One region of the Carnobacterium gallinarum DSM 4847 genome, then DNA from elsewhere that is predicted to be linked to it. Evidence: a T-box and tRNA genes for the amino acid it is inferred to sense, from the RefSeq annotation. Region 1 holds a T-box; the other holds one or more tRNA genes.
The links. The T-box of region 1 lies ahead of BR43_RS01215 (valine--tRNA ligase). A T-box ahead of a tRNA ligase gene usually reads a tRNA of that ligase, here a tRNA-Val.

Region 1 (14,950 bases):
TTTCTAATCCCAGGATAACATCCAAGTTACGAAGTCCAATATCCATATCGATTAAACAAACTTTCTTCCCTTGTAAAGCCAAAGCTGTTCCAATATTAGCAGTTGATGTTGTTTTCCCTACTCCACCTTTACCAGATGTAATGACAATTACTGTCCCCATTAAATTAATCCTCCAGTCATTTTGCCTAGTTTAGGCCGCATCGTTCTTAATTTTTCTAGTTTTTCAAAGTCTAATATATGCAAATCATTAATATATGCATACTGCTTTTCAATAGTTTTTTCAGAATCTATCACTTTTTTTTCAATAATCTGAACACTTTCAGCAATTCTAATTTGAGCATCTGTTTGAAAATCAGCAACTACAACTGCTTCAACATCACCAGAAAAACCTGCATGAGCCACACCTAAAAGTTCACCTAAAATAAAAATACTTCCATTTGCTCGAACCGTTCCGCCAGGATGTACTTTTCCTATTAACAGCAAATCACCTTGTGCTTCCAAGACTTGACCACTACGAATGGTTTGCATTTCCATTTGTAAATTATTAGCTTCATGCCAAGCTACTGCTTGTTCATAGGTAACAACATTTGCACTAATTTTTTTTAATTGAAATTGACTATTGCTAACAATTTTTTCAGTAATTTGCTCCTGCTCTTCGCCTGTTAAAAGACGATTACCCGTTTTCACTTCTAAACTAATTGCTTTTTGAACTTCTTTTTGCTCTTTATTTTCGGAATGTAGTTTCTTTAATAATCCATCTACTTCTTCTAGTATTGTTACAAAAGCAGCACTTTCAGCCAACGTTAAAATAAAGCCTTCTTTTGTTCCTTTTAAGGTGACACTTTGCTTCATATTCACAACTCCTATACTCTCCATCAAGGAATACCCTTCAAGTAAATGCTTTTTAATTAAGTTTCATCAAGTTTTGAAATCAGTTTTTTTAGTGGATAGTATAAAAAAATAAAAATAACACTATTCAACAATAATGTTGGTCCCATCCGCTCAGCTAAAAAGGCATTAAAATCCATAGTATTTACGCCTAAAACCTGATAGAAAAAGTACAGAACCGTTTCAATAATACTAACATTAATAATCAACATCATTCCTACAACTAAAGGATTTGGATTTAACACTTTTTTTAATTTTTCAGTGATATAGACAATGATTGGAAACAACGCCACATACACACCTAAAATTCCACTGTAATAACTATCATACAATAGTCCAAAAACAATTGCATAAACTAATACCTTGTTTCTTGGTAAATAAAAGGACATCAATACAAAAATTATGACGATTAAACGTGGAACTAAAATATAATTTCCATCATAAAAAGTTTTTGAAAACAAAGCAGCCAAAACACCATCAATTAAGAAAAAGACAAGTAACAAAATAGGTGGTAAAAAACTTTTTTTAAAATTGATTATCATCTTTTTTACTCACCACTTTCAGAAATCCGTTGAATGATCGTTACATAACGAATATCATTAGTATCTGCATACGGTGTAACATAAACTTCTTTGGATAATCCAAATGAGTCTAATTTAACTTCATCTACAGTTCCAATTGGCAATAGTTTTGGTGTTTTCCCACCTAATCCAGAGGTCACAACATCTGCTCCTTTTACAGGAACTGCGTCCGCCGTAATCTGTTTCATAATTAAACGTTTTGTTTCTTTATCGTAACCATTAATGATTCCAAAAACAGCTGTTTCACCATTTTGTACCTCAGCGGCTACTCGATTATTTTTAGTGTCCATAGTAGTAATTAACTGGATTTTTGAACTTGTTGGACTTACTTCTACAACACGACCAACTAAGCCTTTCCCTGACATCACTGCCATTCCTTGTTCTACACCATTTTTGCTACCACGATCCACAATAATTTGATCTACCCAAGTATCAGGATTTCTTCCAATTACCGTTCCATTGATTTTGTTATACGCAGATAGATTGCTTTGTAAATCAAGCTGTTCTTGTTTCTTTTTATTATCTTCTTTTAAATCGGATAACTCAACTTGTTGCTCATACAACTTATCAATTTTTGATTTCAATAATTGATTTTCTTCATACGTATTTTTCAAATCTTCAATAGAGTCGATGAAGCTCACCACTGCATTCGCAGGTTTTGCAAAGACGCGACCAGTAATGGCAGTAATATCATTGGTAAATTGTTGTACAATCGGCAATCTTGCACGTTCTTTAATCGAGTATGCAATGAGTCCCATACAAGCTATTACACTGACTAATAAAATAATTAATTTTTTGTTTGAAAAAAATTGATGCAACTCGTCACCCCACTTTGCCTCTATGGCCTTCTCTATTTTAACATATCTCTGCAATAATAAACTAATTTTATTAAGATTTTTTTAACTCTCTCCTATTATTTTAGAAAAAGAATCATTTTTCCAAAAAAATCTTTATTTAGGTATAGAATAAAAAGCGGAGAGTTTAAAACTCCCCGCTTACATCAAACTATTTAGAAACAGACTTTTACTGATCAAAAGTTTATTCCTTTACTAATTCTCAGTGATTACTTACAGAGATTTTTTATCTTTTTAGCGGTTGGCTTTTTTCTTAAATAAATCAATATGTTTCAATGATTCACCAGTTCCAATTGCTACACAGTCTAACGGTTCACTAGCAACAAAAACAGGTACTTGTGTTTCATCAGCAATCACTTCAGCAAGATTTTTCAACAATGCTCCACCACCCGTTAATACAATCCCGTGGTCAATTACATCTGAAGAAATTTCAGGTGACGTTTCTTCTAACGTTTCTTTAACAGCTACAATAATCGCTTCAACAACTTCTTGCAATGATCTTGATACATCTTCTGCTGAAATTTCAATTGTTTTTGGTAAGCCTGTTAATAAATCACGTCCACGAACACTCATTTCACCGTATTCTTTTGATTTTTCAACTGATGCACAACCAACTTCAATCTTAACAGCCTCAGCCGTTCTTTCACCAATTAATAAATTATATTTTTTACGAATATAATGAATAATAGCATCGTCTAAACGATCACCCGCCATCCGAATTGAACGGCTACTTACAATTCCTCCTAAAGAAATTGTTGCTACATCTGTTGTTCCACCACCAATATCAACAACCATACTACCTGTTGGATCCATCACTGGGAGTCCAGCTCCGATTGCTGCTGCAAATGGTTCTTCAATAATAAAAGCATCCTTCGCTCCAGCTGTACGAGTAGCATCAATAACTGCACGTTTCTCAACTTCCGTAACACCACTTGGAACACAAACCATTACATAAGGTTTAGAACTAGATTTTCCAATTGTTTTTTGAATATAATATTTCATCATCGCTGCTGTTGTTTCATAATCAGCAATAACGCCATCTTTCATTGGGCGAATTGCTACAATACTTCCTGGTGTTCTACCAATCATATTTCTTGCTTCTTCACCTACAGCAACAATATCACCATTACTTGTATTTTTAGCAACAACAGATGGTTCTCTCAAGACAATTCCTTTTCCATCAACATAGACCATTGTATTAGCCGTTCCTAAATCAATACCAATATCTTTACTTCCAAATCCTAACACTCGACTTCATCCTCTCAGCTATATCTTAAATGATCGTTCATTACAAAATTTCAAATTATTTCTTAAATAATCAATAACAGTCTACCTAAAATAGTAATTTCGCTGTAACAGGAATAATCATACTTCATATTACTGCAGAAAACATTAATTTCAAATGTATTTTAATAGAATTTTAAACATTTATCATCTTTGTAAACTGTTTGACATCGAATTCAATTACTACGTTATGATTCCTATATTTTATAACAGGTATTTTCTCTAAGTCAACTATCTTGTTTAACCCATTTAGTGAAATCTAAATGACATCTTTTATTTTATAAGAAATTGTTATTAAATTCAACCCAAAACTCTAATAACAGTTAAACTTAATTTATTTCCACTCTATCAAATATTATTTTAATCATAAAAAAAGCCAAGTAACTGAATACTTGGCTTCTAAAGGTTGTTAGTTAAGCTTACGCTTTTTCTACGTTAGCTGCTTGAGGTCCACGGTTACCATCTTCAACGTCGAAAGTAACTGCTTGTCCTTCTTCTAAAGTTTTGAATCCGTCGCCTTGAATAGCTGAGAAATGTACGAATACATCGTCTCCGTTTTCGCGTTCGATAAATCCAAATCCTTTTTCTGAGTTAAACCATTTAACTGTACCTTGTTCCATAATTAAAATTCCTCCTCGTGCCTTTGGCACATAATATTTGATATTCTTGCTTTACGGTACGAATTGGAATGTTATGAAACAATCTTTTCTTTACCTAACAAAAACACTACAGTAAGTATACCATGGAACATTTTTTTCTTCAAGTATTTTACTTACAAAAATTAATAAACTTATTAGAATATGCCCAGTTCTTTTAAACTGATATACTCCCCTTCTCCTACGATGATATGATCTAATAATTCGATTCCCATCAGATCACCACATTTTGCAATTCTTTTAGTAAAGCTAATATCTGCTGCTGAAGGTTCTGGATTTCCTGACGGATGATTGTGGCCAATAATAACACGCGCCGCTGACATTTTAACCGCCCCACGAAAAATCTCTCTCGGATGAGCCACACTTGAATTTAATCCACCAACAAAGATTGTTTCTTTTTTTATTATTTGATTTTTTGTATTCAAATATAACGCAATGACGTGCTCTTGTTGCAAATCCTTCATCTCTAAATGTAATAAAGTCCCTGCCATCTGACTAGAAGTAACTTGCCCTATTTTTAATTGTGTTGCACTAGCAACTCTTAATCCAAATTCAATCGCTGCTCGAATTTCAATTGCTTTAGCATAACCAATCCCTTTTATACCTTGTAATTCTTCTAACGAGGAAAATTTCAATTGATGCAAATCATCAAATTGATTTAAGACTTCCATTGCTAAAGTGACAACATTCTTTTCTTTTGATCCTGTCCTCAAAATAATTGCCAACAGCTCATGGTTTCCCAATGCTTTTTCACCATATTCTTCTAAGCGTTCTCGTGGCCTACTAAAAGTGGGAACTCCTACCATTAAACTCTGCTCTCCCATAGAAAAAAACCTCCCTTTACTCATACTATCCGTAAAAAGAGGTTAAGTTTACTTTTTTAATTATTTTTTGTATCAATATATTTTTTAACATGTGACAAATCTTCATAAATGGCAACTGTTTTTAATTCTGCCTCTGATGTTGGTGGAATTAAATCAGGAATCATGATAACCTCAATCCCAGCATCATGTGCAGCACGAATTCCATTAATTGAATCTTCTAAAATTAATGTTTCATTTTTAGCTACGCCTAAATCCGACCAAGCTTTCTCAAAAATCTCTGGATCAGGTTTTGCTCGTTTTACATCATCACCTGATACAAAATAATCAAATCGATGATGCAAATTCTCTCTTTCTAGAAAATAGCGAACCAATTCTTCGACATTACTTGATGCTACAACTTTTTTTATTTGATTTTCTTCTAAGAAGTCTAATAATTCAAGAAAACCTTCTTTGATAATCAAACCATCTTCAGCAACCATCTCGTCTAAACGAGTTCGACTTTCAGAAATCAACCGAGCAACTTTGTCGTCATCTTTAAAATCCCGGTAAAGATTTTCATGCAACTCTTCATCAGAGACTCCAATAAAACGTGTATAATATTCATAATCAAAAGCTAAACCTAAACGATCCGCTACTTCTTGACTAGAACGGTAATATAAGGTCTCCGTATCAAAAATCAATCCATCCATATCAAATATAACTGCTTTTACTTCACTCAAAAAAAGAACCCCTCTCTATTTTTCACTCTTCATCTAAAAAATAATGACGTACTTCAGAAATAAAGTACAATGACCCTGTAATGACCAAAACACCGCTATTATCCATTTCATTTAATGTCTCCACCAATGCATGTTGCCATTTTTCTTGGATTTGATAATCACCTGATAAATGACTTGCTATACTTTGAGCTGATGCGGCTCTTGGATAATCAAAACTCGTTACAATTAAATGACAATTTGGCAATTCTTCCAATAATTTCAACATTTCTACCACAGCTTTGTCTTCTAAGGATGCAAAAATCAAATAAATTTCTTGTTGGTTAAAATCCTGTTTTAACGTATCTACTAATCGCCTCATAGCGGGTTCATTATGTGCCCCATCCATAATAATTAAAGGCTCATCATTAATTTTCTCCATTCTACCTGGCCAAAAAGCTTTCTTCAAACCTCGTAACATAGCTTCATGACTAATAGCTAATCCTGTTTCATGGCTATACACTCTTAAAGCTTCCAATGCCAATGCAGCATTTTCAACTTGATGTTCACCTAACATACTAATAGTCGCTTGCCTTAAACAAATAAAATCATCTTCAAAAGTGAATTGCTCCCCCCAAGTAGGCAGAGTTTTCCATTTTGAAATAAAATAATCTTGATTTAATTGAATCAAAGAACTATCATTTTCTTCCGCAATTTCTTGAATCACGGTCAATGCTTCTTTTCCAATTTTTCCAGTGACCACAGGTACTCCTGGTTTAATAATTCCAGCTTTTTGAGCGGCAATTTCAGGAAGAGTATGCCCTAAAATATGCATATGATCCAATCCGATTGTTGTAATTACTGAAACTACTGGTGTAACCACATTAGTAGAATCAACTAAGCCACCTAAACCAACTTCAACAATTACGATATCTGCATGACCTTCTCCAAAATAGAGAAACATCATTGTATTTACAATTTCAAATTCACTTGGACCACCTAATGGAGTCGATTCCAACTCTATCACAAGTGGATATACTAGATTTGCAAGCCTTAGAATCTCCTCATTGGAAATCGGTTCACCATTAACACTAATTCGTTCATTAAAAACGGTGATATATGGGGATGTAAATGTTCCAACCACTTGTCCCGCTTCTTCTAATACACTACGCAAATAAGTGACTGTTGAACCTTTTCCATTTGTTCCTGCTACATGAATCGATTTAAAACGTCTTTCAGGATGACCTAATTTTGCCATCATCCATTCCATTCTTTTTAAACCCGGTTTCATCCCTAGAACTAATCGACCATGAATCCATTCTAAAGCTTCTTCATATGTGTTAAACAAGTTTCATCCCACCAATTCTGCTTTGTAGCAACTAATCATTTTTCTAAGCTCTTTCATTATACCTGTCTGAAAAAGTTCTGACTAGTCTAAAAAGATGAAAAAACTAGAAAATGCCCCTTTGTTCAGGTCATCTTCTAGTTAAATTTTCTATTGTTGCGTTTTTAATGTTGCAATACGTTCTGCAACAGCATCACGTTTTTCAAGGTAATCTTTTTCTTTATCTCGTTCCGCTTGAACAACAGCTTCAGGTGCACTGCCAACAAAGCGCTCATTAGATAACTTACCTTGTACACGTTTGACTTCACTTTCCCACTTCGCTTGCTCTTTTTCAAGACGAACAATCTCTTCTCCAATATTGATTAGACCAGCTAATGGCAAGTAAATCTCAGCTCCAGTAATCACAGCACTCATTGCTGTTTCGGGCGCAACAATACTACTACTAATCACTAAACTTTCCGGATTACAAAAGCGTTCAATATAATTTTCATTTTCTTTTAAGAAGCTTTCGATTTTAGGATCATTGGTTTTAATCAATAATTCAATCTTTTTGGAAAGAGGCGTATTCACTTCCAAACGAATATTACGAACCGAACGAATTAATTCCATTAAGACTTCCATTCCTTTAGCTGCTGTCTCGTCACTTAATTCTGGACGAACAACTGGATAATCTGCTACAACTAAAGAATCGCCATGATGCGGTACACTTTCCCAGATTTTCTCTGTTACAAACGGCATGATTGGATGCAATAAACGTAAAGTTTGATCTAAAACATGTGCTAAAATACTTCGTGTTGTTTGCTTAGCTGCTTCATCTTCACCATTCAATACACCTTTACTCATTTCAATATACCAGTCACAGAAATCATCCCAGATAAAGTTATATAAATAACGACCCGCTTCACCAAATTCAAATTTTTCAAATAACTCTGTTACTTTTTCAATAGTCTCATTTAAACGAGTTAAAATCCATCGATCGGCAATCGTTTTTTCACCACTAAAATCGATTTCATCAACAGTTAAACCATTCATATTCATAATAGCAAAACGACTTGCATTCCAGATCTTGTTAATGAAATTCCAAGCAGCATCCATTTTATCATAACTGAAACGCATATCTTGACCAGGCGAAGAACCTGTTGATAGGAACCAACGTAAAGCATCTGAACCATATTTATCAATAACATCCATTGGATCAATTCCATTACCAAGAGATTTACTCATTTTACGTCCATCTTCTGCACGAATTAAGCCATGAATTAATACATTTTGGAAAGGACGTTTCCCAGTAAACTCTAGACTATCAAAAATCATACGACTTACCCAGAAGAAAATAATATCATAACCTGTCACCAGCGTATTTGTTGGGAAGTAGCGTTTAAAGTCTGGAGCTTCAGTATCAGGCCAACCCATTGTTGAAAATGGCCACAAAGCTGAACTAAACCAAGTATCTAAAACATCTGGGTCTTGAATCCAATTTTCAGCATCTGCTGGAGCTTCCATGCCAACATACAATTCACCAGTTTCTTTATGATACCAAGCTGGAATACGATGTCCCCACCACAATTGACGCGAAATTACCCAATCGTGAACATTTTCCATCCAACGCATATAGGTATTTTCAAAACGCTCTGGAACAAAATTAACAGCTTGTTCTGTCGCTTGACTATCCATTGCCTCTTTTGAAAGAGGAGCCATTTTAACAAACCATTGAGTTGACAAACGCGGCTCAACAACAACGCCCGTTCTTTCAGAGTGACCAACACTATGAACCATTTTTTCAATTTTGATTAAGTGACCTAACTCTTCTAACTCTTTTACAATTGCTTTACGAGCTTTAAAGCGATCCATACCATCGTATTTTCCAGCTAATTCATTCATCGTACCGTCTTCATTCATTACATTGATCCTTGGTAAATCATGACGATTCCCAACTTCAAAATCATTAGGATCATGGGCTGGAGTGATTTTAACAACACCCGTACCAAATTCCATTTCAACATACTCATCGGCAATAATCGGAATTTCTTTGTTCACAATTGGCAAGATAACCATTTTCCCAATTAACTCTTTGTAACGTTCATCTTCTGGATGAACAGCAATTGCTGTATCTCCAAGCATTGTTTCCGGACGAGTTGTGGCAATCTCGACTACACCACTACCATCAGCTAGTGAATAGCTCATATGATAAAAAGCACCTTCAACATCTTTATGGATAACTTCAATATCAGATAAAGCTGTCTTCGCCTTTGGATCCCAATTAATAATATATTCTCCACGATAGATTAACTCTTTTTCAAAGAGGGTGACAAAAACTTTACGAACCGCTTCTGATAGGCCGTCATCTAACGTAAAACGTTCCCGACTATAATCCAGTGAAATACCAATTTTTGACCATTGTTCACGAATAAATGAAGCATATTCTTCTTTCCAATCCCAAACGGTTTCAATAAATTTCTCACGTCCTAAATCATAACGGGAAATCCCTTCTTGCGCTAGTTTCTCTTCTACTTTTGCTTGTGTTGCAATTCCTGCATGATCCATTCCTGGCAACCATAATGTATCGTATCCTTGCATTCTTTTTTGACGAATAATAATATCTTGTAAGGTCGTATCCCAAGCATGACCTAAATGCAGCTTACCTGTAACATTAGGTGGAGGTAATACCATTGAATAAGGTTCTTTCGTATGATCTCCACTTGGTTTAAATAAATCTTTGGCTAGCCATTCTTCATAACGGCCCGCTTCAACCTCTTGAGGTTGATACTTTGTTGGCATTTTCAATTCATCTGTCATTTTTTACCGCCCTCTTTCTTATTTCATTTGTTTAATTACAGTCAAAGCAGAGTTTTTTAGGATTACTATGGAAACAAAAAAAGCATCCATCCTAAAATTAATTAGGACGAATGCTTTGAATTCGCGGTACCACCTATTTTGCATATCACCTTATGAATGATATACCACTCTAAACGCTATTAACGGAACGCAACCTCCGGATAGAACTACTCTGCTTCACTCTATCAGCTCCCAAGCTACCTTCATTCCAGCCTAATTAAGAACTCCCACCAACTGTTCTTTTCTCTTTGAATTAGTTTAAAACTACTCCTCTTGTTCATTGCTTTTGATAGTCCTATTCTAGCATTATCCCTAAAAAAACTCAATAACATTTCAAAAGGAAAATCAACTACACTAAAAAATAAGAGATTAAATAACTTCTTTAGCGGCTGTTAAGGCAGCTTCGTAGTTTGGTTCATGAGTCATTTCAGAAACAATCTCTTCATAGATTAATTCTCCATTTTGATCGATAACAAAGACAGAACGTGCTAACAGCTCTAATTCTGGCATGTATAAACCATAGGCTTTAGCAAAAGTTAACTCTGTATCATGTAACATTTCCATATCTACACCATTTCCAGCACACCAATCCGCTTGTTCAGCTTTAGTATTGTTAGAAATCGTCATTAATTGCGCACCAACTAACTCACCTGCAACTTGATTAAAATGTTTTGTTTGCAATGCACAAACCGACGTATCAATATTTGGAATTACACTAATTAAAATAACCTTCCCTAAATAATCCGATAAATGAACCGTTTCATCTTTTAAATTTTTTAGTGTAAAATCAGGTGCAGCTTGTCCAACTTTTGGTTGCTCTCCTTCAAGTTTAATTGCTGCCCCTCTTTTTGTAATTTCCATTTAATTCGCTCCCCTTTTGTCTCTAATTTTAATTTAATTATACTTGTTGTACTATCTGAGAAGCAATTATTCTGCCTAACCAACTTTTTTATTTCCTAAAATCTGTTAACTTTTTCAATTGATTTCCAGTTTCATCAAAGTTTTCAGTTGCTAGCCACTGGACCAAAGCCGCTTTGACTATTGGCCATTCTTGATCAATGATTGAAAACCATTTTGTATCACGATTCCGATTTTTATACACAACAGCTTGTCTAAATAATCCTTCGTATTTAAAACCTAAACGTAATGCAGCGTTTTCTGACGGCTGATTCAATCCATCACATTTCCATTCATATCTTCGATAACCTAACTTTTCAAAAGCATAATCCGCCAATAAATATTGAGCTTCAGTAGCAATTCTAGTCCTCTTTAATACATCTGAATAAATCACAAAGCCCACTTCAACACTTCCGTTTGTAGTATCAATCCGCATTAAGGCCATTGTTCCAACTGCTTTTCCAGTTATTTTATCAACAATTGCAAAATGATATGGGTCCTCGGATGCTATCAATGTAGCGTAATATTCTGCAAAGTCTACTCTATTTTCAAAAGGCAATAATGGCAAATAAGTCCAGTTTTCACTTCTTGAAGCAGGACCGTATACTTCATATAAATCTTCCAAATATTTTTCTGATTGAATTTTTTCCAAATAACAGTATTCCCCAACTAACCGTTGAATCGTTGGCAACTCACGAGAATGCCAATCTAAAATAGGAAATCCAATAGGTTGTTCTATCCCCTTATTTTCCAACATTATCCCTCCTATTCTCGAATTCTCTTTAATTTAAAGTAAAAAACGAATTTTATCAACTTTTATTTAGTCATAAAATCCGCTTTTGTATTTAATTTGGTTGAATTTGTTTGCGCAATGTTTCATTAAAATAAATTAAAGTTAATAATTCCGTTGTTAAATCAATATAACGAATATCAATCGTATTAGGAACTTTTACACGACCTGGTGCAAAGTTTAAAACAGCTGTAACACCCGCCGCTACTAATTCGTCTACAGCTTCTTGAGAATGCTGACTAGGAACCGTTGAAATTGCTGTTGTAATTTCTTCTGCTGCAATAATTTCTTGCATCTCCTCAATTGGATAAACAGGAATTCCAGCAATCTCTTGATGACACAATTCAGGATTGCTTTCAAAACCACACGTAATTCTTAAATTATCATCTCGGCGAAAATTATTAGACATTAAGGCTCTACCAAGATTTCCAACACCCACCAAGGCAACCTTCGTTACTTTATTCACATTTAATATTTGATCAAATACATCCAAGACATGACAAACTTCATATCCATAACCACTACGACCTAACTCTCCAAAATGAGAAAAATCGCGACGAATTGTTGTTGAAGGAACTTGTGTTAATATACTAAATTCCTTTGATTTAATCCGATTCACACCAGATTCCTCTAAAGATTTTAAATAACGATAGTAAAGTGGCAATCGTTTTGCTGTCGCCTTCGGTACTTGTTTATTTTTTTCTGTCTTCTCCATACAACATCACCTTCCTACTAACACTTATAAAACCATATTACCATTGAAAATATCGGATTTCAATAAATTTGTGACGTTTTTCACATTATTTTTATAAAATTATCAAATTCTTAAAAAAACAAAACGAAAAAAGCTTCCTAGCCAAGTGATCTACTAGAAAGCCACTATTAAACTAACCCTTATAAACGACCTTTTCTGAAACCACTGTTTGAATCACTTTGACTTCATTTAATTTTTGAATTGGAATCATAAATGGATTTTCTTTCACTACTGTAAAATCAGCTACATAACCAGCTTGAATCTTTCCACGAGTATCTGAATGATAATCAGCAATCGCACTTCCAATTGTATATAAACTGATTGCCTCATAGACAGACAAAGCTTCTGCTGGAAAATAACGGTGACCATTTAAATCAGAACTGACGGTCCTTGTCACTGCTGCATGAATCCCTAAAAATGGATTAGGAATCTCAACAGGTGCATCACTTCCTCCCGCTAAAGGAAATCCTGCTTGCTGAATACTTTTCCAAGCAAATGCTAATGGTGGGTGATTTGGTCCCAATACATCTAACGCCCACGGCAAATCACTACTCATAAATTGCGGCTGAACATCAAATAATAATGGCAACCCTTTAGCTAAGTCTAATAAATTCGGTCGCAACCAAGGAGTATGAATCATACGATCCATCTGCCCATCAGCTGGTGGATACTGCCTTAAGGTCGTAATCACCTTCTCAAAGGCTAAATCACCTAAAATATGAATGGCAACAGGTAATCCAGCCTGACGAGCTTCTCGAACCATCCTTGTAAATTGTTCATCTGTTTGAATTTGCAATCCATGATTCGTCGAATCCGAGTCATAGCCAGCCTCCATCAAAGCCGTTCTTGAACCTACCGTACCATCATAAAAAATCTTCATTGCACCTAATTCTACAAAGGGATCGCTATCTAAAAATTGCTCCCCTGATTGTACAAAGCTTTTTAGTTCCGCATTATGAATTAATAGATGAGCTCTAAAGGGTAATAAATGTTCGCCTAAGCTTTCTTTAAATGTAGCAAAAGTACCAAAAAATCCATTAAAATAATGTAGATCCTCTGAATGACCACCTGTGATACCTTTGCTCCATAAATCTTGAATTGCTAAAGTTAAATACTCTTCCATTTCTTCTGAAGTGGATTCTGGAAAAGCATTAATTGCTAAATTCGTCGCCTCATCCTTTAAAACACCAGTAAAATTACCAGAAGCATCTAAGACGATTTCACCGCCTCCATCAAATAGTTGATTTTTTTGAATTCCAATTTTTTCAGTAAACGCTTGATTAATTACAACATTATGATAATCAATTCGACGAACTAAAATTGGATTCGTTTTAGATAATCTGGTTAAATCTGCTTGAGTAAATGCTGTGGCATCATCTATCCATTTATTCTCATTATACCCTTCCACAAAAAGCCATTCGTCTGTTCCCAACTCCATTACCCGTTCTGTTATCATCTGTAAAGCTAATTGTTTCGTTTCACATTCTTTTAAGTTCAACCGAGCCAAACTTTGACCATACCATAATAAATGTAAATGGCTATCAACAAACCCTGGAAAAACAGTTCCACCATCTAAATCTATTGTTTCTGTTAGTTGATCTCCGTAATAAGCTTTCAATTCCTTCACGGTTCCCGTTCGACTGATTTCACCCGCATTCGTTACTACTGCTTCAACTGTTTCATCTTCCCCTATCATTGTATAAAAAAGACCATTTTGCCATAATTTCATCCTTCATTCTCCTTTCAATTCATTCCTCAACCATCGGAAAAAACATCTCAAAATCTTGGATAAGACTTGAGATGTTCTTTATTTTAGATTCAACTAAATTTTTATAAAAGATCTGCAAATGTACTTTCTTGTTGTTGATCTGAAGTATCACCAGTCTTAATTTCAGAGATCACTAAGTTCTCCATTGCTCGAGCAATCAATCCTTCTACATCTAGACGTGCTTCAAATGATTGAGCTTTTTCAAGTTTGGGCTTAGTTTTTGGTGCAGGTGGCGCAAAAATTGTACAGCAATCCTCAAAAGGTTGAATAGATAGCTCTAATGTATCAATTTTTTTAGCAATTTCAATGATTTCATTCTTGTCCATTGAAACAACTGGACGAATAATCGGCGTAGCCGTCACTTCGTTAATTGCCACCATACTTTGCAAAGTTTGTGATGCCACTTGACCTAATGATTCTCCGTTTACAATAGCTAAGCCATTGTTTTGGCGTCGAATTTCATCTGTTAAACGCATCATCATTCGGCGGGTTACCGTCATTAAATACCCTTCTGGTACTACACGTTTAATTTCTTCTTGAATCTCTGTAAAAGGAACTTCAATAAATTGAATACTTCCAACATATGCAGTTAATTTAGCTGTTAAATCTTTTGCCTTTTGTAAGGCTCTTGGGCTTGTATAGGGTGGACTATGGAAATGTACAGCCTGCACTTCAACTCCACGCTTCATCGCTAAATATCCTGCTACTGGTGAGTCGATTCCACCTGACAACATTAACATCGCTCGACCACCCGATCCAACTGGCAAGCCACCAGCTCC
Region 2 (7,387 bases), 300 kb from region 1:
TTCTTTGCATTTAAACTATTTGGTAGGCTTGTTAATGTTTGGATATCTATTCATTATCCATTTCCAATTCTATCCCTACGACCTTTCAAAAACACTCTATGGATTTATTTTAAATGGTCTTTTCAAAGGTGGCATTCTAACCTATCTTGCTTTTTTCATTCAGACACAATTTATAACTACAACTCTTTATTATTGGAGTGTTCCTTTAATTATCCTGGCAAGTTTCATTTCATTTGGTAGACAGTGTGTCCCTATCTTAGAACAACCTGCTCAAAGAAAAAGAAATCAACTTTATTTTCTACTTATGTTGACTTTACTCTATCTAAGTATGTTTATCCCAGTTATTAGCTTAAGTAGTGGAACTAAGTATCTTTGGTTGCAATTATTAAGTCTTCCATTTGCTCTTCGATTAATGCTAATTATGAAACCTAATCAAGATAACTACACATCTACAACAAAGCTAAAAGCCCTAACTCTTTTCAATTTTAGCTATATCTTATTAGCAAGTATGAGTATCCTGCTTCAGATTTTATGGAAATAAAAAGGCTCTATAATTTAAAGGACTGATGAATCATAAAATGATTCATCAGCCTTTTTTGATTTTAACTAGTATAAAACAATCCGTTCTCCCCGGAGGCGATATACTTATGAACAATTCTATCAAAAATGCAAAGAACGATAGATCCTAACCTAGAACCTATTTCTTTCAGAATCAAAAAAATGTAGTTCACCTGTTTTTGATTCTGAAAGAAAACAACTAAATGTCCCGAATGAGGCAAAGAATGTGTCCGTTCGATTTGATCAATTTAACCACCCTTTAATCATGAAACTTAAGAGAACAAAAAAACTATGGATGAAACGAAAAACGTTTCATTCATAGTTATTCTTTGTTCTAACTCATCAGTCTTTATTGACAAAGAGTTCTAAAAATTAGTCTTTTAAATAATGACCCGTACGGGAATCGAACCCGTGATACCGCCGTGAAAGGGCGGTGTCTTAACCGCTTGACCAACGGGCCTTAATAAAATAATAGAAAGAATACGGAGAAGGAGGGATTCGAACCCTCGCACCGCTTACGCGACCTATACCCTTAGCAGGGGCACCTCTTGAGCCACTTGAGTACTTCCCCAAATTCAGTGTTTTTACTACATTTATAATGGGCCTAAATGGACTCGAACCATCGACCTCACGCTTATCAGGCGTGCGCTCTAACCAGCTGAGCTATAGGCCCATAAAAAAAAAGCGGGTGACGAGAATCGAACTCGCGACAACAGCTTGGAAGGCTGTGGTTTTACCACTAAACTACACCCGCATTTCTTCATTGCATTATAAATTTTGAAAAACGGTCTGGACGGGACTCGAACCCGCGACCTCCTGCGTGACAGGCAGGCATTCTAACCAGCTGAACTACCAAACCAATATTTAATTGTGTTACGTCACTTTCTTACTAATCTTCTCAATAGAAATCTATTTTAAAGAATTGCGGGGACAGGACTTGAACCTGTGACCTTCGGGTTATGAGCCCGACGAGCTGCCAACTGCTCCACCCCGCGATAATTGTAGTTTAATCACTACGAAGGTATTTATTTGAAACTAAGGAGGATAAGGGATTCGAACCCTTGCACGGTTTTACCCGCCTGACGGTTTTCAAGACCGTTCCCTTCAGCCGGACTTGGGTAATCCTCCGAAATAAAAGTCAGCTTAACTAATTATACTATATGATAAAATTTTAGATAAATTATCTAAATGACCCGTACGGGAATCGAACCCGTGATACCGCCGTGAAAGGGCGGTGTCTTAACCGCTTGACCAACGGGCCTTAATAAGAAAGATACGGAGAAGGAGGGATTCGAACCCTCGCGCCGCTTACGCGACCTATACCCTTAGCAGGGGCACCTCTTGAGCCGCTTGAGTACTTCCCCAACTCAATAACAATACTATTTTTTTCTTTTATAATGGGCCTAAATGGACTCGAACCATCGACCTCACGCTTATCAGGCGTGCGCTCTAACCAGCTGAGCTATAGGCCCATAAAGCGGGTGACGAGAATCGAACTCGCGACAACAGCTTGGAAGGCTGTGGTTTTACCACTAAACTACACCCGCATTATAAATGGCGCAGGACAGAATCGAACTGCCGACACATGGAGCTTCAATCCATTGCTCTACCAACTGAGCTACTGAGCCAAATAAATAAATTTTGAAAAACGGTCTGGACGGGACTCGAACCCGCGACCTCCTGCGTGACAGGCAGGCATTCTAACCAGCTGAACTACCAAACCAATATTTAATTGTGTTACGTCACTTTCTTACTAATCTTCTCAATAGAAATCTATTTTAAAGAATTGCGGGGACAGGACTTGAACCTGTGACCTTCGGGTTATGAGCCCGACGAGCTGCCAACTGCTCCACCCCGCGATAATTGTAGTTTAATCACTACGAAGGTATTTATTTGAAACTAAGGAGGATAAGGGATTCGAACCCTTGCACGGTTTTACCCGCCTGACGGTTTTCAAGACCGTTCCCTTCAGCCGGACTTGGGTAATCCTCCGAAATAAAAGCATATTTAATTACTACAAGGTTGCTATAAGTAGCAAAAACTATCTAATGGACCTTGTAGGACTCGAACCTACGACCGGACGGTTATGAGCCGTCTGCTCTAACCAACTGAGCTAAAGGTCCAAGAAGGTCTTTTAAAAATATAATAGCGGCGAAGGGGATCGAACCCCCGACCTCCCGGGTATGAACCGGACGCTCTAGCCAGCTGAGCTACACCGCCAAAATAATAATACATATATAAGATTTCAAAGTGGAGCCTAGCGGGATCGAACCGCTGACCTCCTGCGTGCAAGGCAGGCGCTCTCCCAGCTGAGCTAAGGCCCCGTAATTAAAACTTATATCGGGAAGACAGGATTCGAACCTGCGACCCCTTGGTCCCAAACCAAGTGCTCTACCAAGCTGAGCTACTTCCCGTTTGAAAATATCACTTTAAATTAGAAAATTTAAAGCTATGCACCCAAGAGGAGTCGAACCTCTAACCGCTTGATTCGTAGTCAAGTACTCTATCCAGTTGAGCTATGGGTGCTATATGGTGCCGAGGGCCGGAATCGAACCGGCACGGTGATCACTCACCGCAGGATTTTAAGTCCTGTGCGTCTGCCAGTTCCGCCACCCCGGCATGGAATGTGGATCAGATTTCTTAAAAATCTGGGCAAACTAGAAATATTCTAGTAAGCGAAAGACGGGGTTCGAACCCGCGACCCCCACCTTGGCAAGGTGATGTTCTACCACTGAACTACTTTCGCATGGTTATTTTGTTTAATTTATTTTAAAAAAATGGTGCCGGCTAAAGGAGTTGAACCCTCGACCCTCTGATTACAAATCAGATGCTCTACCAACTGAGCTAAGCCGGCTAAAAATTTTAATGGTGCGGGTGAAGGGACTTGAACCCCCACGTCTTGCGACGCTAGATCCTAAATCTAGTGCGTCTGCCAATTCCGCCACACCCGCAAATATGGCAGTTAACTGCTCATTTTAAAAATGAATAGTTATGAGACATGCTGGGCTCGAACCAGCGACCCTCTGATTAAAAGTCAGATGCTCTACCAACTGAGCTAATGTCTCATGGTGGGGGTTAACGGGTTCGAACCGCTGACCCTCTGCTTGTAAGGCAGATGCTCTCCCAGCTGAGCTAAACCCCCAAAATAAATGGTTTTTATAAATAAATGAATCAATCTCGCGTGGCAACGTCCTACCCTCACAGGGGGAAACCCCCAACTACTCTCGGCGCTGAAAAGCTTAACTGCTGTGTTCGGCATGGGAACAGGTGTATCCTTCTCGCTATCGCCACCACACTTTTTTTCCGCCAACTTACGTTGCGACTCTTCGGCTGTTTCTTTCACTTTGCTCCTCATGTACATTAGTACATTCCGATGCTCGCTCAGTTACATCCTCGATTCACTTGCAATTTGTTGAAAAAATGCTTTGCTGATTCATTATTTAATTGAAAGAAATTGTTCTCTCAAAACTGGTACTGTATTAAAGTAAGTTGTTCTGTTGCCTTCTTCACCGTTTCTTTCTTGGTTAAGTCCTCGACCGATTAGTATTGGTCCGCTCCATACATCGCTGTACTTCCACTTCCAACCTATCTACCTGATCATCTCTCAGGGGTCTTACTTGCCGAAGCAATGGGAAATCTCATCTCGAGGGGGGCTTCACGCTTAGATGCTTTCAGCGTTTATCCCTTCCACACATAGCTACCCAGCGATGCTCCTGGCGGAACAACTGGTACACCAGCGGTGTGTCCATCCCGGTCCTCTCGTACTAAGGACAGCTCCTCTCAAATTTCCTGCGCCCGCGACGGATAGGGACCGAACTGTCTCACGACGTTCTGAACCCAGCTCGCGTACCGCTTTAATGGGCGAACAGCCCAACCCTTGGGACCGACTACAGCCCCAGGATGCGATGAGCCGACATCGAGGTGCCAAACCTCCCCGTCGATGTGGACTCTTGGGGGAGATAAGCCTGTTATCCCCAGGGTAGCTTTTATCCGTTGAGCGATGGCCCTTCCATGCGGAACCACCGGATCACTAAGCCCGACTTTCGTCCCTGCTCGACTTGTAGGTCTCGCAGTCAAGCTCCCTTCTGCCTTTACACTCTACGAATGATTTCCAACCATTCTGAGGGAACCTTTGGGCGCCTCCGTTACTCTTTAGGAGGCGACCGCCCCAGTCAAACTGCCCGTCTGACACTGTCTCCCGCCACGATCAGTGGCGAGGGTTAGAGTGGTCATACAGCAAGGGTAGTATCCCACCAATGCCTCCATCAAAACTGGCGTCCTGATTTCTATGGCTCCTACCTATCCTGTACAAGCTGTACAAACACTCAATATCAAACTGCAGTAAAGCTCCATGGGGTCTTTCCGTCCTGTCGCGGGTAACCTGCATCTTCACAGGTACTATAATTTCACCGAGTCTCTCGTTGAGACAGTGCCCAGATCGTTACGCCTTTCGTGCGGGTCGGAACTTACCCGACAAGGAATTTCGCTACCTTAGGACCGTTATAGTTACGGCCGCCGTTTACTGGGGCTTCAATTCTGAGCTTCGCCGAAGCTAACCCATCCTCTTAACCTTCCAGCACCGGGCAGGCGTCAGCCCCTATACGTCATCTTACGATTTTGCAGAGACCTGTGTTTTTGATAAACAGTCGCCTGGGCCTATTCACTGCGGCTGACCAATTGGTCAGCACCCCTTCTCCCGAAGTTACGGGGTCATTTTGCCGAGTTCCTTAACGAGAGTTCTCTCGCACACCTTAGGATACTCTCCTCGACTACCTGTGTCGGTTTGCGGTACGGGCAATTTCTTTCTAACTAGAAGCTTTTCTTGGCAGTGTGACATCAGAAACTTCGGTACTTAAATTTCCCTCCCCATCACAACTTGTCCTTATAGTCGCAAGCATTTAACTCACGTCAAGACTTGTTGCTTAGACGCGCATATCCATCAGCGCGCTTTTCTTAGCCTACTGCGTCCCTCCATTGTTCAAACAAAAGAAACTGGTACAGGAATATCAACCTGTTGTCCATCGCCTACGCCTATCGGCCTCGGCTTAGGTCCCGACTAACCCTGGGAGGACGAGCCTTCCCCAGGAAACCTTAGTCATACGGTGGACGGGATTCTCACCCGTCTTTCGCTACTCATACCGGCATTCTCACTTCTAAGCGCTCCACCAGTCCTCACGGTCTAGCTTCGACGCCCTTAGAACGCTCTCCTACCATAGAACCAATGGTTCTATCCACAGCTTCGGTGTACTATTTAGCCCCGGTAAATTTTCGGCGCAGGGTCACTCGACTAGTGAGCTATTACGCACTCTTTAAATGATGGCTGCTTCTGAGCCAACATCCTAGTTGTCTAAGCAACCCCACATCCTTTTCCACTTAATAGTAACTTTGGGACCTTAGCTGGTGGTCTGGGCTGTTTCCCTTTCGACTACGGATCTTATCACTCGCAGTCTGACTCCCGGATATAAATCAATGGCATTCGGAGTTTATCTGAATTCGGTAACCCTAGAAGGGCCCCTAGTCCAAACAGTGGCTCTACCTCCATGATTCTTAATTCCGAGGCTAGCCCTAAAGCTATTTCGGAGAGAACCAGCTATCTCCAAGTTCGATTGGAATTTCTCCGCTACCCACACCTCATCCCCGCATTTTTCAACATACGTGGGTTCGGTCCTCCAGTGCGTATTACCGCACCTTCAACCTGGACATGGGTAGGTCACTTGGTTTCGGGTCTACGACCACATACTCATTCGCCCTATTCAGACTCGCTTTCGCTACGGCTCCGTCTTCTCAACTTAACCTCGCATGTAATCGTAACTCGCCGGTTCATTCTACAAAAGGCACGCTATCACCCATTAACGGGCTCTAACTATTTGTAAGCACACGGTTTCAGGTACTCTTTCACTCCCCTTCCGGGGTTCTTTTCACCTTTCCCTCACGGTACTGGTTCACTATCGGTCACTAAGGAGTATTTAGCCTTGCGGGATGGTCCCCGCGGATTCCGACGGAATTTCTCGTGTTCCGCCGTACTCAGGATACACAACAGAGTGAACTTTGTTTCAAATACGGGGCTTTTACCCTCTTCGGCAGACCTTTCCAGGTCATTTCTTCTACAAAACTCATTTATGACTCTTAATGTCGTGTCCTACAACCCCAACAAGCAAGCTTGTTGGTTTGGGCTCTTCCCGTTTCGCTCGCCGCTACTCAGGGAATCGAATTTTCTTTCTCTTCCTGCAGGTACTTAGATGTTTCAGTTCTCTGCGTCTACCTCTACTAGCCTATGTATTCAGCTAGCAGTAACATTCTATAAAAAATGCTGGGTTCCCCCATTCGGAAATCTTTGGATCAAAGCTTACTTACAGCTCCCCAAAGCATATCGGAGTTAGTCCCGTCCTTCATCGGCTCTTAGTGCCAAGGCATCCACCGTGCGCCCTTATTAACTTAACCTTATTTGTTGGTACTGCTTCAGTCTTCATCGTCTTGTTCTTTCATTCACTTCTTACGTACGTTAGTACGCTTCGAGGCTCATTGCAGTTCAATCCTAGAATTCTGTTGCATTCCTGCACAAATAGTTTATGTGGAAGGTTTTATTGCTAAAACAATCCTGTTAGTTAATGTTTATTCATTATCTTACGATAAGAACTAATTAAAAAACTCATTTAAAACGCGGTGTTTCTCGGTTTCTTACTTAACTTACTTTTTTAATACAGTATCCAGTTTTCAAAGAACAAGTTTCTATCTTGAGAAGTTAGACCTCTCAAAACTGAACAAAATAAAGACGAATGTGTTGGGTTCCGTTAATTCCTTAGAAAGGAGGTGATCCAGCCGCACCTTC

Region 2: it encodes a tRNA-Val, which carries the amino acid that the T-box ahead of BR43_RS01215 (valine--tRNA ligase) is inferred to sense. The anticodon was not compared.

Annotation. Positions count from the first base shown of each region.
Region 1 is NZ_JQLU01000003.1:55,688-70,637, forward strand. Features, by position in the region: gene minD (septum site-determining protein MinD) at 1-160, opposite strand, end outside; gene BR43_RS01175 (septum site-determining protein MinC) at 160-876, opposite strand; gene mreD (rod shape-determining protein MreD) at 909-1,430, opposite strand; gene mreC (rod shape-determining protein MreC) at 1,436-2,287, opposite strand; gene BR43_RS01190 (rod shape-determining protein) at 2,558-3,571, opposite strand; gene BR43_RS01195 (cold-shock protein) at 4,027-4,227, opposite strand; gene radC (RadC family protein) at 4,401-5,087, opposite strand; gene BR43_RS01205 (HAD family hydrolase) at 5,144-5,806, opposite strand; gene BR43_RS01210 (bifunctional folylpolyglutamate synthase/dihydrofolate synthase) at 5,829-7,130, opposite strand; gene BR43_RS01215 (valine--tRNA ligase) at 7,278-9,923, opposite strand; T-box leader at 10,023-10,252, opposite strand; gene tpx (thiol peroxidase) at 10,332-10,823, opposite strand; gene BR43_RS01225 (GNAT family N-acetyltransferase) at 10,912-11,613, opposite strand; gene BR43_RS01230 (redox-sensing transcriptional repressor Rex) at 11,705-12,364, opposite strand; gene BR43_RS01235 (amidohydrolase) at 12,537-14,132, opposite strand; gene thiI (tRNA uracil 4-sulfurtransferase ThiI) at 14,234-14,950, opposite strand, start outside.
Region 2 is NZ_JQLU01000003.1:364,034-371,420, forward strand. Features, by position in the region: gene BR43_RS02635 (UbiA prenyltransferase family protein) at 1-541, shown strand, start outside; tRNA gene BR43_RS02640 (tRNA-Glu) at 947-1,018, opposite strand; tRNA gene BR43_RS02645 (tRNA-Ser) at 1,042-1,129, opposite strand; tRNA gene BR43_RS02650 (tRNA-Ile) at 1,158-1,231, opposite strand; tRNA gene BR43_RS02655 (tRNA-Gly) at 1,242-1,312, opposite strand; tRNA gene BR43_RS02660 (tRNA-Asp) at 1,344-1,417, opposite strand; tRNA gene BR43_RS02665 (tRNA-Met) at 1,481-1,553, opposite strand; tRNA gene BR43_RS02670 (tRNA-Ser) at 1,597-1,686, opposite strand; tRNA gene BR43_RS02675 (tRNA-Glu) at 1,748-1,819, opposite strand; tRNA gene BR43_RS02680 (tRNA-Ser) at 1,835-1,922, opposite strand; tRNA gene BR43_RS02685 (tRNA-Ile) at 1,957-2,030, opposite strand; tRNA gene BR43_RS02690 (tRNA-Gly) at 2,035-2,105, opposite strand; tRNA gene BR43_RS02695 (tRNA-Phe) at 2,114-2,186, opposite strand; tRNA gene BR43_RS02700 (tRNA-Asp) at 2,208-2,281, opposite strand; tRNA gene BR43_RS02705 (tRNA-Met) at 2,345-2,417, opposite strand; tRNA gene BR43_RS02710 (tRNA-Ser) at 2,461-2,550, opposite strand; tRNA gene BR43_RS02715 (tRNA-Ile) at 2,608-2,681, opposite strand; tRNA gene BR43_RS02720 (tRNA-Met) at 2,705-2,778, opposite strand; tRNA gene BR43_RS02725 (tRNA-Ala) at 2,810-2,882, opposite strand; tRNA gene BR43_RS02730 (tRNA-Pro) at 2,899-2,972, opposite strand; tRNA gene BR43_RS02735 (tRNA-Arg) at 3,011-3,084, opposite strand; tRNA gene BR43_RS02740 (tRNA-Leu) at 3,089-3,177, opposite strand; tRNA gene BR43_RS02745 (tRNA-Gly) at 3,233-3,304, opposite strand; tRNA gene BR43_RS02750 (tRNA-Thr) at 3,337-3,412, opposite strand; tRNA gene BR43_RS02755 (tRNA-Leu) at 3,425-3,509, opposite strand; tRNA gene BR43_RS02760 (tRNA-Lys) at 3,551-3,623, opposite strand; tRNA gene BR43_RS02765 (tRNA-Val) at 3,625-3,700, opposite strand; rRNA gene rrf (5S ribosomal RNA) at 3,738-3,853, opposite strand; rRNA gene BR43_RS02775 (23S ribosomal RNA) at 4,079-6,999, opposite strand; partial or broken rRNA gene BR43_RS02780 (16S ribosomal RNA) at 7,362-7,387, opposite strand, start outside.